4 regions of the Cobetia sp. SIMBA_158 genome follow, and region 2 is predicted to be linked to each of the others. Evidence: predicted binding sites of a transcription regulator. Region 2 holds the regulator's gene; each other region holds the start of a gene.
What was found. Region 2 encodes FNR, which switches genes on or off when oxygen is low (the NO sensors DNR and NnrR bind a similar motif). Its sites were predicted from a motif close to TTGATNTANATCAA; they were not measured.

Region 1: a site for FNR is predicted at 1,618-1,631, ahead of adhP (alcohol dehydrogenase AdhP). Genes of this name have one in related genera too.
Region 3: a site for FNR is predicted at 1,563-1,576, ahead of R2R70_RS03175 (OmpW/AlkL family protein). Genes of this name have one in related genera too.
Region 4: a site for FNR is predicted at 2,246-2,259, ahead of clpB (ATP-dependent chaperone ClpB). Genes of this name have one in related genera too.

The regions. Positions count from the first base shown of each region.
Region 1 is NZ_JAWJYL010000006.1:123,182-126,307, reverse strand. Features, by position in the region: gene R2R70_RS11320 (pyridoxamine 5'-phosphate oxidase family protein) at 1-230, shown strand, start outside; gene adhP (alcohol dehydrogenase AdhP) at 405-1,433, opposite strand; gene R2R70_RS11310 (aldehyde dehydrogenase family protein) at 1,729-3,126, opposite strand, start outside.
Region 2 is NZ_JAWJYL010000017.1:69,476-72,601, forward strand. Features, by position in the region: gene R2R70_RS17730 (fatty acid cis/trans isomerase) at 1-521, shown strand, start outside; gene fnr (fumarate/nitrate reduction transcriptional regulator Fnr) at 738-1,487, opposite strand; gene R2R70_RS17740 (hypothetical protein) at 1,776-2,054, opposite strand; gene R2R70_RS17745 (cbb3-type cytochrome c oxidase subunit II) at 2,080-2,697, opposite strand; gene R2R70_RS17750 (cbb3-type cytochrome c oxidase subunit I) at 2,694-3,126, opposite strand, start outside.
Region 3 is NZ_JAWJYL010000001.1:688,391-691,516, reverse strand. Features, by position in the region: gene R2R70_RS03185 (lipopolysaccharide kinase InaA family protein) at 1-387, shown strand, start outside; gene R2R70_RS03180 (OmpW/AlkL family protein) at 749-1,342, shown strand; gene R2R70_RS03175 (OmpW/AlkL family protein) at 1,690-2,439, shown strand; gene R2R70_RS03170 (DMT family transporter) at 2,564-3,126, opposite strand, start outside.
Region 4 is NZ_JAWJYL010000012.1:7,071-10,196, forward strand. Features, by position in the region: gene clpB (ATP-dependent chaperone ClpB) at 1-2,102, opposite strand, end outside; gene pgeF (peptidoglycan editing factor PgeF) at 2,397-3,126, opposite strand, start outside.

The DNA of each region.
Region 1 (3,126 bases), on a different contig from region 2:
ACCGCGATCAGGGCCTGATCGACAAGTTCTGGAATCCGTTCGTGGCTGCCTGGTTCCCGGAAGGCAAGGATGACCCCGACGTCACCCTGCTGGAGATCTCGGTGCAATCCGGTGAGCACTGGAAGGCCAAGGAGAGCAAGGCCTATCAGCTCTACGAGGTGGCGCGCGCCAACCTCGACAAGGACCACACCCCGGACATGGGCGAGAACGAGAAATTCGGCACGGTGTAAGCAGAAGCCCGAGCTCGTCATGGAGAGCTCTTTGCAGTACCCGCGTGAGAGTCAACGCACACGGCCATGCCAGACACGACAACGCCAGCCCTCGGGCTGGCGTTGTCGTGTCTGGCAGCCTGCCGTTTCCAGCAGACCTGTCATCGGTGGTGAGGATTCCGGCCAACGAACGCCTCAGGCCTTCATGTCGAGCACGATGCGCCCCTCGATCTTGCCGTCGATCATGCGTCCGAAGATGTCATTGATGTCCTCGAGCCTGCCGGTCTGCACGGTGGCGGCGACCTTGCCTTCCGCGGCGAAGTCCAGCGCCTCCTGCAGGTCCTGACGCGTGCCGACGATGGAGCCACGCACCGTGATGCCATTGAGCACGGTGGAGAAGATCGGCAGCGGGAAGTCCCCCGGCGGCAGGCCGTTGAGCACCAGGGTGCCGCCACGGCGCAGCATGTTCTGGGCCTGGTCGAAGGCCTTGGGCGATACCGCCGTCACCAGCGCGCCATGCGCGCCGCCGATCTCGCGCTTGATGACGCTCGCCGGGTCTTCCTTCATGGCATTGACGGTCACGGTCGCGCCCAGACGGCGAGCCAGTTCCAGCTTGGCATCATCCACATCCACCGCCGCCACGTTCAGGCCCATGGCGCGTGCATACTGCACCGCCATGTGTCCCAGCCCGCCGATGCCCGAGATCACCACCCACTGGCCGGGGCGGGTGTCGGTCATCTTGAGCCCCTTGTAGACCGTGACCCCGGCGCACAGCACCGGCGCGATCTCCACGAAGCCCAAGCTGTCCGGCAGGCGGCCGACGTAGCCTGCGTCCGCCAGCGTGAACTGGGCAAAGCCACCATTCACCGAATAGCCGGTATTCTGCTGGCTCTCGCACAGCGTCTCCCAGCCGCCCAGGCAATGCTCGCAGTGGCCGCAGGCCGAGTAGAGCCAAGGCACCCCGACACGGTCGCCTTCCTTGACGTGAGTGACGCCCTCGCCCACCGCCGCGATGGTGCCGACGCCCTCATGGCCGGGAATGAACGGCGGATTGGGTTTCACCGGCCAGTCGCCATGCGCGGCGTGCAGGTCGGTATGACAGACCCCGGAGGCGGCGACCTCGACCAGAATCTCGCCACGCCCCGGACGCGGTACCGCGACCTCCTCGATCACCAGCGGTGCACCGAATTCACGTACCACGGCGGCTTTCATGCTGCTATCCATGACGTACTCCTCATCCATTGAAGACTGACGAACATTCAAGAAAGACGGACATTCAAGACAGACGAACCAGCAGAGTTGCGGCGGAGCGTTGCGCCGGAGAGTGTGGGCTTGCGCCTGCATGCGCCAGCGCCGAGCCAGTGCAAAGCTTGCCTCTCCATTGAAACTAGACGCAGCGCTCCCTGCCCTGCGCCAGATCAAGCAATCGGATCTGGCGCGGGCATCGTTGTCATTTTCTCAAGCAAGAATCGCGGGAGGCATGCAGCACCACCGGTCGCGGTGGCGCTGCCAGACAGGCCTAGAAGAAGCCGAGCGGATTGATGTCGTAGCTGACCAGCAGGTTCTTGGTCTGCTGGTAGTGCTCCAGTGCCATCTTGTGGGTCTCGCGACCGACACCGGATTTCTTGTAGCCACCGAAGGCGGCATGGGCGGGATACTGGTGGTAGCAGTTGGTCCACACGCGACCGGCCTGGATGCCACGCCCCATGCGGAAGGCGACGTTCATGTCGCGGCTCCAGACGCCGGCGCCGAGACCGAATTCGGTGTCATTGGCGATGGCCAGCGCCTCGGCCTCGTCACGGAAGGTGGTGACGGCCACCACCGGCCCGAAGATCTCTTCCTGGAAGACACGCATCGAGTTGTTGCCCTTGAGCAGGGTCGGCTGGATGTAATAGCCGTTGGCCAGCTCGTTCTCCAGCTGCTCGCTGCTGCCGCCGGTGAGCACCTCGGCGCCTTCCTCGCGGGCGACATCCATGTAAGACATGATCTTGTCGAACTGCTCGCGGGAAGCCTGGGCGCCGACCTGTACGTCGGTGTCCAGCGGGTTGCCGCGCTTGATGGTCTTCACGCGCTCCATCACCCGGGCCATGAAGTCGTCGTAGATGCTTTCCTGGATCAGGGCGCGTGACGGGCAGGTGCACACCTCGCCCTGATTGAAGAACGCCAGCACCAGGCCTTCGGCGGCCTTGTCGATGAACTCGGGTTCGGCATTCATGATGTCGGCGAAGTAGATGTTGGGCGACTTGCCGCCCAGCTCCACCGTGGAGGGGATGATGCTGTCGGCGGCGCACTTGAGAATGTGCGAGCCCACGGGAGTGGAGCCGGTGAAGGCGATCTTGGCGATGCGCTTGCTGGTCGCCAGCGCCTGACCGGCCTCGGCCCCATAGCCGTTGACGATATTGAGCACGCCCGCCGGCAGCAGGTCATTGATCAGCTCCGCGAGCACCAGAATCGAGGCCGGGGTCTGTTCCGCCGGCTTGAGCACCACGCAGTTGCCAGCCGCCAGCGCCGGGCCGAGCTTCCAGGCTGCCATCAGGATCGGGAAGTTCCACGGGATGATCTGCCCGACCACACCCAGCGGCTCATGGAAGTGATAGGAGACGGTATTGGCGTCGATATCCGCCGCGGTGCCTTCCTGGGAGCGCAGGCAACCGGCGAAGTAACGGAAGTGGTCCGCCGCCAGCGGAATATCGGCGTTCAGCGTCTCGCGCACCGCCTTGCCGTTGTCCCAGGTCTCGGCGACGGCCAGCATCTCGAGGTTCTGCTCGATGCGATCCGCGATCTTGAGCAGGATGTTGGAGCGCTCCTGCACCGAGGTCTTGCCCCAGGCAGCGGCTGCCTTGTGGGCGGCGTCCAGCGCGAGGTCGATGTCCTCCGCACTCGAACGCGGGATACGGCAGAAGGCCTCGCCCGTCAC
Region 2 (3,126 bases):
GCATGCAGGAGCGCCTCGCACCGGAACTCGGTCATGAGCGTAGTCTGAGCAATGTCGAGGATGAGCATGTGCGACATGAGCTGCAGGCCCTCGCTGCGGTGCAGGGAGTCTCGGCCAGCCTGATGCCGGAGGTGACGATCGTCGCGCTGGAGGATGGCACTGATGACTCGCCGCGCCTTTACAGCGTGCTGCGCAATTCCGCCCACGCCAACATCACCAGTCTGTTCGATGAGGAGGAAAATCGCCGTCCTGAGGAAGACACTCTCGATGTCTTGCGGGGCGTGGCGGGCGATTACCCGAATGCCTTCTGGCGTCTGACGCCTGACACCCTGACGGGGCTGGCAGAGCGGGTGGCGGCACTCGAGAGCGAAGAGGACTATCGCGCCCTGCAGGCCGATATCGGGGTGCGCCGGACTGATCCGCGCTTCTGGGAGTTTTCCGACAGCGTGCTGCGCACCAACTATGCTGATCGCCCTGTCGAAGCGGGCCTGCTGGACTATAACCGCCTCGAGAACCGCTGATCGCCAGCGAAGGCCGAGACAAGGCCTATTGTCATGACTGTCTGGGCTGCCAGGACTGTCAGGGTTGTCAGGACGACTGACGACTGGCCTGACAGAAAGAAGAAGCCCGCCACGCAAATTGCGTGGCGGGCTTCTGTCTTGTGTGGTGCCGACATGGCGCCCTGGCGGCGGATCAGCGCAGTGTCGCTCAGCGTGATGTGCTGTCAGCAGGCGTCATCAGCGACCGCCCTGACACTCGCCTTCGGCCAGTTCGATCAGGCCATCCAGATGCAGGATATGCACCTCGCGGGCACGAATGTCGACCAGCCCCTGGGTCTGGAAGCGGGTCAGGATACGGCTGATGGTTTCGACGGCAAGCCCCAGATAGTTGCCGATATCGGCGCGTGCCATCGAGAGGCGGAAGCTGTACGGCGAATAGCCACGACGACGGAAGCGCTGTGACAGGTTGACCAGGAAGCTCGCCAGCCGCTCATCGGCTGTCTTGCGCGACAGCAGCATCATCATGCGGCGATCTTCGTGCAACTCCTTGCTCAGGCTCTTGAACAGCTGGGTTCTCAGTTCCGGCATCTGCTCCGAGAGCGCATTGAGGCGGTCGAAGGGAATCTCGCAGACGGTGGTGGTCTCCAGCGCCACGGCGGTGCCGGGATAGCAATTGCTGTCGATGGCATCGAGCCCGGCCAGCTCGCTGGGCAGGTAGAAGCCGGTCAGCTGCTCCATGCCGCTGTTTTCATTGGTGATCTGCTTGAGACTTCCGGAGCGCACCGTGAAGACGCAATCGAAGGCATCGCCCTGGGTGAAGAGCACTTCCCCTTTTCTGAGTGGCGCGCGACGGCGGATGATGGCGTCAAACTGGTCGATATCTTCCATGTTCAGTGCCAGTGGCAGGCACAGTGAACTCAGCGAACAGGTCTGGCAGCGGGCTTCATGGGCGCGCAAGCGGTGTGATGCCTGTGCATTGGCCGTCATGGTGACTCTCCTGAGGAATGTCACCGCTACCCCTGGGGCAGGGCAGCGGAGGGGTCTTTCGGGCGCAACGAATGGTGGGGCGGGGCCTTGTCGCCCGCCGCTACCCTGCTCAGCCGATGTGATTCGAGCGGCCAGAGTCTGAGCGCTCATCGGCTGGGGCAGTGCAATTTCGTGGCGCCATAATATTAGATTTTATTAATTCATTATCCTGCCCAACCCATGGGCGTTGCAAGGTGTGTGAACTTTAGGCCTGGTTGGCCCCGCATGACCATACCGCGACGACCTGCCTCAGCCAGCTGCGCCGAGCAGCAGGATCAGTGCGCCGGCCAGCGTCGCCAGTGCCAGTATGCCCCAGGCACGTGGCGCTGGCGTGTCAGGCTGACGTACGCCGTTGATGCGATGTTCCTGCATGGGGCCATCGCCTTCGCGCTCGTCGCTGTCAGCGCTGGCGGCGCGCGAAAGGCTGCCCAGTGCCAGCATGGCGAACAGCACCAGGCTGCCCAGCGTGAGGGCCAGCACCCAGAGATTCCAGAACAGGGGGAGTCCAGTTGTCTCCAGCAGATTCATGTCGTGTCTCCTGAGCGGTGTCCTGTCATGGGTCGCGGCTGGCGATGTCGCTCGCGGGGGCGGCCTGCTGCAGGTAGGCGAGCAGCGCCGTGATTTCGGCAGTGCCACGCACGTCATTGGGGGCGGCGAGAATCTCGTCTTCCGCGTAGGGCACGCCCAGGCCTTGCAGGGCTCGCATGCGGGCCGCGATGCCTTCGCCGCTCAACGCCCGCTCGAACAGCCACGGGTAGGTGGGCATCGCTGAGCCCGGCACCTGACTGCGCGGGTCATTCAGATGCAGACGCTGCCAGGCATCGTCATGTTGCGCAGGCAGCTGGCTCAAATCCGTCCCCCAGCGCTCTACGCCCCACAGCGAAGGGCGGTCGTAATAGCGCTCCCGGGCGATCGTCGCATCGCCGTGGCGCGCCGTATCGCCCGGTAGATCGCGCACCATGCGTGTATGGCACTGCTGACAGCCCTCGCGTTGGTAGATGCGCTGACCCTCCAGCGCCAGGGCGCTCAGCGGTTTGAGGTCTTCGGGTGCGCTGGCGAGGCTGGGGTGAGCCCCGAGCGGTACCAGCTGGGCGAGGGCGCCGAGGCTCATGGTGAGCAGGCATAGTGCCGTCATCAGGCCGGCGTGACGTTCGAGCAGGACATGTCTCATGCGTAGTGCCCTCCCGAGGATGTGGCAGGGGGCGTGGTAGAGGGGGACGCAGAGTGCATGGCAGGTTCTGATGATGCCTTCCGCGAGCCGGAGTTCAGGCGTTGTCGCTCATGAGCGGCTTGGCGTTCGCTCTTTTGATCAGCCAGGGTGCGCGTCACGTTGAGGAGCATCAGCAGCAAGCCGAGCGCCCAGCAGGCGAGCCCGCCCAGCGAGATCATCATCGGCATGCGGGCCGCTTCCAGCACCTCGCTCAAGGTGTATAGCGGCCTGCCGTCATCTGCCAGCACATGCCACATGCTGCCTTGAAGCAGCGTGGTGGCCCAGCTGGCGGCAATGCACAGCAGGGTGCCGATGATGGCCAGCAGGGCATGAGTCTTGAGTAGCGCGAGGGAGCGCATCGGGGGCAGCAGGTGGTAGGCCATCACGATG
Region 3 (3,126 bases), on a different contig from region 2:
GAACGCTGGGCGGAACTCGATGCCGGCATGCGCTCTCAGGTCATCACCGCCAGCGCCCGCCTCGTGCGCGAGATTCATCAGGCTGGCCTGATGCATGGCTGCCTGTTCCCCAAGCACCTCTTCCTGAGTCGCCCGCCGAGTGAGTCGCCGGCCAGCACCTGGCAGATGGACGCCGTCATCATCGACCTCGAGAAGACGCGCCGCTTCGTGCTGCGCCGCCACGAGTGCCTGCGCGATCTCTACGTGCTGTGGCGCCGCCTGAAGGGCTGGCAGCACGATGAATGGCGACAATTTCTTGCCGTCTATCGCGATGCGGATGCGCAGAGCGCCGAGGTCAGTCAGTGGCTGAAAGAGCTGGAAGCACGCGCCGCACGCAAGCGTCGCTGAGCCTGCAGAGGCCGGCGACGATCTTTGGCGTAGTGAGTACTAACCTCGCGCACGGCATGCGACCAAGGTCTTGGTCACCTTGCGCGAGGATGAATGGGGATGTCGCTCGAATGCGTCATCACAAGTCTCACTCGTGAGACATTAAACTTCCCTGAAATAATCGGTAACATCCGCTAACAAGACGCCTAATAAGTTTTCAAACAACGTTCTAAAAAAATGCTTGCCAAACAGAACGCTGTTTTTTATAGTTCGCAGCGTCCCCTGATCGACGCAGCCACGTAGAGCACACGGCCCAAGCCGTAGGGTAGCGAGGCACTGCTGACAGGCAGCTCACGAAGCCAAGCTTCAAGGAGAACTACACATGAAAGCTATCAAGATCCTGACCGCTACTGTTATCGCCGGCACCATGGCAATGGGCGCACAATCCGCCATGGCATATGGCAAGGGTGACATCTTCCTGCGCGGTGGCGTTGCCAAGGTCGACGGCAAGAGCAACAACGGCAACGGTCTGATCGCCAAGGACGAGTCTGGCTTCGCCGGTTCCGTGGGCTACATGTTCCACGACAACCTGGCCATCGCCCTGCAGTCCACTGAAGAATTCAGCACTGACTGGGAAAACAGCGCCGGTGGTTTCGATCAGATGCCGATCAACCTGATGCTGCAGTACTACCCGCTGGGCGGTACTGAAGCCCGCGTCCAGCCGTACGCCGGTGTCGGCCTGAACTACACCCACTTCTCCGGTGAGTCTGCCGGTGGCCAGAGCATGGACATCGACGACAGCTACGGCGCCGCTGCCGAGCTGGGTGTGGACCTCAAGATCACCGAAGCCTGGGCCGTCAACGGCTTCGCTCGTTACGCCGACGTCAAGGCCGATACCAAGATTGCCGGTCAGGACGTGAACGACACCGAGCTGGACCCGGTCACTGTCGGTGCCGGTGTCACCTACCGCTTCTAAGTTCTTGCACGAGGCGTGAACATGCCTCCAGCGAGTACCTTGCAAGCCGTGTGATGCCGCATCATTCACTAAAGCGTCAGCGATGGAGCTCGGCAACGTCGAGCCGTCCAGGCGCCAGATGGGCATCACACACAAACGCCGCAGACCTTCGGGTCTGCGGCGTTTTCGTTATGGGCAGCCAACGGCTACACGGCGGATCTTCGCCGGCGCGGCGCAGAAATTGACCTGGATCAACCACGCCCCTGACCGAGCAAGAACGCCCGTAAACTCTTGCCCCAGATCAAATTTCTCGAAATTCGGCTACCTAGAATGAGGGCATTGTTTCCCGCCATCCTTGAGGAGCCATCATGTCCGACGTCGTCTCTCGCTCAGCCTCCCTCCCCGCGCACCTGACTTCGCGCAGCCCGCGCTCTGCGGTACGCCCGTGGCAGATTCTGGCACTGGCAGGCCTCACCGGCCTCGCGATGCTCGGCGCCGCACCGGCCATGGCCGCCGACTCGCTGAATGCCAACTCTCACAGCTCTCACAGCTCTCTCAGCTCTCTCAACTACGGCGCCGGGCAGTTCTGGACGCGTGCGGGTGTCGCCAAGGTCTCGCCGAAGAGTGACAACGGTCGCATCGATGCCATCGGTGCCGACGTGGATGTCGATGATGACAGCGCCTTTGCCTTCACTCTCGGCTATCGCTTCACCGACACCTTCGGTATCGAGCTGCTGGCGGCGCAGGATTTCGACCACGACATCTCGCTCAATGGCCAGAAAGCCGGTTCCGTCGATCACCTGCCGCCGACCCTGACACTGCAGTACTACCCGCTTGGCGGACGTGAGTCGCGCATCCAGCCGTACATCGGTGCGGGCGTCAACTACACCCACTTCTCCGATGAAACCCTCGACGATGGCACCAAGCTCGAGATGGATGACAGCTGGGGCGCGGCCGCACAGATCGGCGTCGATCTGGTGATCAACGAGCACTGGGCGGCCAACGTCGCCGCCTGGTATCTGGATATCGATTCCGATGTCACCGTGGCGGGCAGCGTCAACGACAAGGTCGAGATCGACCCCATCGTGACCATGGCCGGGATCAGCTACCGCTTCTGATCAGCCACTTCCTGGCTAGCGCTTCTGACTGGCCAGAAACGACAACGCCCCGCCAGCCCAACTCGGGCCGGCGGGGCGTTGTGCTTTGTACTGAGTGCGTTGTGAGTTGTGCGCTCGACACGCCTCAGCGCGAGGCGGCCTGCCCGCTGTTCGTTGCCGAAGCCTTGGAAGTTGCTGTAGCTGTTGAGGTTGAGGGCGTTGAGGGCGTTGAGGGCGTTGAAGGCGAAGGCGGCGTGGCGTCCTCTGCCGGCGCCTTGCTCACCTTGCCCGGACGCGGGCGGTCCAGCACCAGTCCCAGCACCACCAGTGCCGCGCCCGCCACCATCAGCGCGGTCCACTGCTCATCGAACAGCCACCATGCCATCAGCGCGGCACACGGCGGCACCAGGAAGAAGGTGCGCGCGACCTGATGGGCCTCGCCCCGCTCCAGCATCAGCATCAGCAGCCAGATGGCACCGACCGAGATGGCGATCACCAGCCAGGCCATGGTCAGCAGCAGACGCGGCGTGGGGTCAAAGGCAAAGCTGCCGACACTGGTCGCGGCGACGACGAACACCGCGCCCGCACCGAGATACTGGAACATCAGCCCCTCGACCAGCCCCATGCGCCCGGAGACCCGCTTCTGCCACAGCGTCGAGCTGGACACGCCGATCAGCGCCACCAGGCACCAGACGAGGCCGATCAGCG
Region 4 (3,126 bases), on a different contig from region 2:
AGGCGGCCATCTTCCAGCACCTGCAGCAGGATGTTGAAGACATCCGGATGCGCCTTCTCGACCTCGTCGAGCAGCAGCACGGAGTACGGCTTGCGACGCACGGCCTCGGTCAGATAGCCGCCCTCTTCATAGCCGACATAGCCGGGAGGCGCGCCGATCAAGCGGGCCACGGAGTGCTTCTCCATGAACTCGGACATGTCGATGCGCACCATCGCCTCTTCGGTGTCGAACAGGAAGTTGGCCAGTGACTTGCAGAGCTCCGTCTTGCCGACACCGGTCGGGCCGAGGAACAGGAAGGAGCCGTTGGGACGGTTCGGGTCCGACAGCCCAGCGCGTGAGCGACGCACCGCATTGGACACCGCGATCACCGCCTCGTCCTGGCCGATCACCTTCTCGTGCAGCGCCTCTTCCATGCGCAGCAACTTGTCACGCTCGCCTTCGAGCATCTTGGCGACCGGAATGCCGGTCCAGCGCGAGACGACCTCGGCAATCTCCTCCTCGGTGACATTGGAGCGCAGCAGCACGTGGGCGGAGGTATCCGCCTCGCCTTCTCCTGCTTCGCTGATCTGCTTCTCGAGCCCCGGAATCACGCCGTACTGCAATTCCGACATGCGGCTGAGGTCACCGGCGCGGCGTGCCTGCTCCAGATCGATACGCGCCTGCTCCAGCTCGGCCTTGAACTGGGCCGCGCCCTGGATGCTGGACTTCTCGGCCTTCCAGACCTCATCGAGGTCGGCGTATTCCCGCTCCAGCTCCGAGATCTGGTCCTCAAGCGCGCCGAGGCGCTTGAGCGCCGCCTCGTCGGTTTCCTTCTTGAGCGCTTCACGCTCCATCTTGAGCTGGATCAGGCGGCGGTCGAGACGGTCCATCTCCTCCGGCTTGGAATCCAGCTCCATGCGGATGCGTGACGCGGCCTCATCGATCAGGTCGATCGCCTTGTCCGGCAGCTGACGGTCCGTGATGTAGCGCGAGGACAGCCGCGCGGCGGCGATGATGGCGCTGTCGGTGATGTCGACCCCGTGGTGCACCTCATAGCGCTCCTTCAGGCCACGCAGGATGGCGATGGTGTCTTCCTCGCTGGGCTGGTCGACCTGCACCTTCTGGAAGCGGCGCTCAAGTGCGGCGTCCTTCTCGATGTACTGACGATACTCGTCAAGCGTGGTGGCACCGACACAGTGCAGCTCGCCACGCGCCAGCGCCGGCTTGAGCATGTTGCCGGCATCCATCGCGCCTTCGGCCTTACCCGCGCCGACCATGGTGTGCAGCTCATCGATGAACAGGATGACCTGGCCTTCTTCCTGCGCCAGCTCCTTCAGCACCGACTTGAGGCGCTCCTCGAATTCGCCGCGGAACTTGGCCCCCGCCAGCAGCGAGCCCATGTCGAGAGACAGCACGCGCTTGTTCTTGAGGCCTTCCGGCACCTCGCCATTGACGATACGGCTGGCCAGCCCTTCGACGATGGCGGTCTTGCCGACGCCGGGCTCACCGATCAGCACCGGGTTGTTCTTGGTGCGACGCTGCAGCACCTGGATCGTGCGGCGAATTTCCTCATCGCGCCCGATCACCGGGTCGAGCTTGCCATCCCGCGCACGCTCGGTGAGATCCAGGGTGTACTTGTTGAGCGCTTCGCGATTGTTCTCGGCATCGGCATCGCCCACGGCTTCGCCACCGCGCAGCGCATCGATGGCGGACGTCAGGGCGGGCTTCTTGATGCCCGAGGAGGTGAACAGCTTGCCCAGATCACCACCCAGCTCCAGCGCGGCCAGCAGCGCGAGCTCGGAGGCGATGAATTGATCGCCGCGCTTCTGCGCTTCGCGATCGGCCAGATTCAGAAGCTTGCCGAGGGCCTGCGAGGGCGCGACATTGCCATCGAACTGGGACACGGTGGGCAGGTCATCCAGCTGGCGCTTGAGGCCGCTCATCAGGCTGGTGGCATCGCCGCCCGCCTTGTTGACCAGTGCCTTGAGACCGCCATCGCGGTCTTCCAGCAGAGCCAGCAGCAGATGCTGCGGGTGAATTTCATTGTGGCCTCGCCCGACGGCGAGCGACTGGGCATCCGCCAGAGCGTTCTGCAGCTTGCTGGTGAGTTTGTCGATGCGCATGGTGCCTTCTCCTGAGAGTCATGGCGGTACTCCTTTTCTCAGGAGCTTCGCCTGTAACATTTCGTATCTGACTCTCAAGATGGGGGCTGGCGCACGGCTTTCAAGGCAGGATTCGCCGCGCTGCAGCATGTTGTGGCATTTGCCTGATCCAGGTCAGATTCCCGCCGCCACGACGACGACCCGCCGCCCCCGCCGGCCATCATCTTTGCCACACACAGAAACGCCCCGCCAACCTGAGACATCAGGTCAGCGGGGCGTTTGTGGGTACTGCATGCCAATGCACTGATCAGCGCCTCAGCGCAGCCAGATCACCGTGGCGAGGCGTCCGGTCACGCCATCATCACGCCGGTGGGAATAGAAGCGTGATTCAGAGGCGGTACAGAAGTGCCCGCCACTGACATGACCGACCCCGGCACGCTCGAGACGCAGGCGTGCCAGCTTGTAGAGATCACCCATGTAGTGACCGAGCCGGTAGGGGCTGGCCTCGAAAGCGTCATCGGCCTCAGGCAAATCCGCGATGAACGCATCACGCACCTCGGGGCCGACCTCGAACTGCGCATTGGAGATCGCCGGGCCCAGCCAGGCCATCAGCTCGCCGGGGTCATCACCGAGACGCTCGATGGTGGCTTCCAGCACGCCTTCGACCAGCCCGCGCCAACCCGCGTGTGCCACACCGACGCGCGTGCCCTGCCGATCACAAAACAGCACCGGCAGGCAGTCCGCCGTCATCACCACACAGGCCTGCCCGGTGCCGGTACTGATGCAGGCATCCGCCCGTGGCGGCGCATCCGGCCGGTCTTCGGCGTGGCAGACATCGAAGGCATCCACCACCTGAGTGCCGTGCACCTGATCCAGCCACGCCAGCGGACGGCCATCATCGACCTCCGCGGCGAGCAGCTCGCGCACCTGCGCCACCATCGCCGGGTCATCACCCACATGCAGCGCCGGATTGAAGCCGGCATACGGCCCCTGGCTGGGGCCGCTCTCACGCGTGGTCACGAAGGCCTGCACCGGGCTCGGCGCG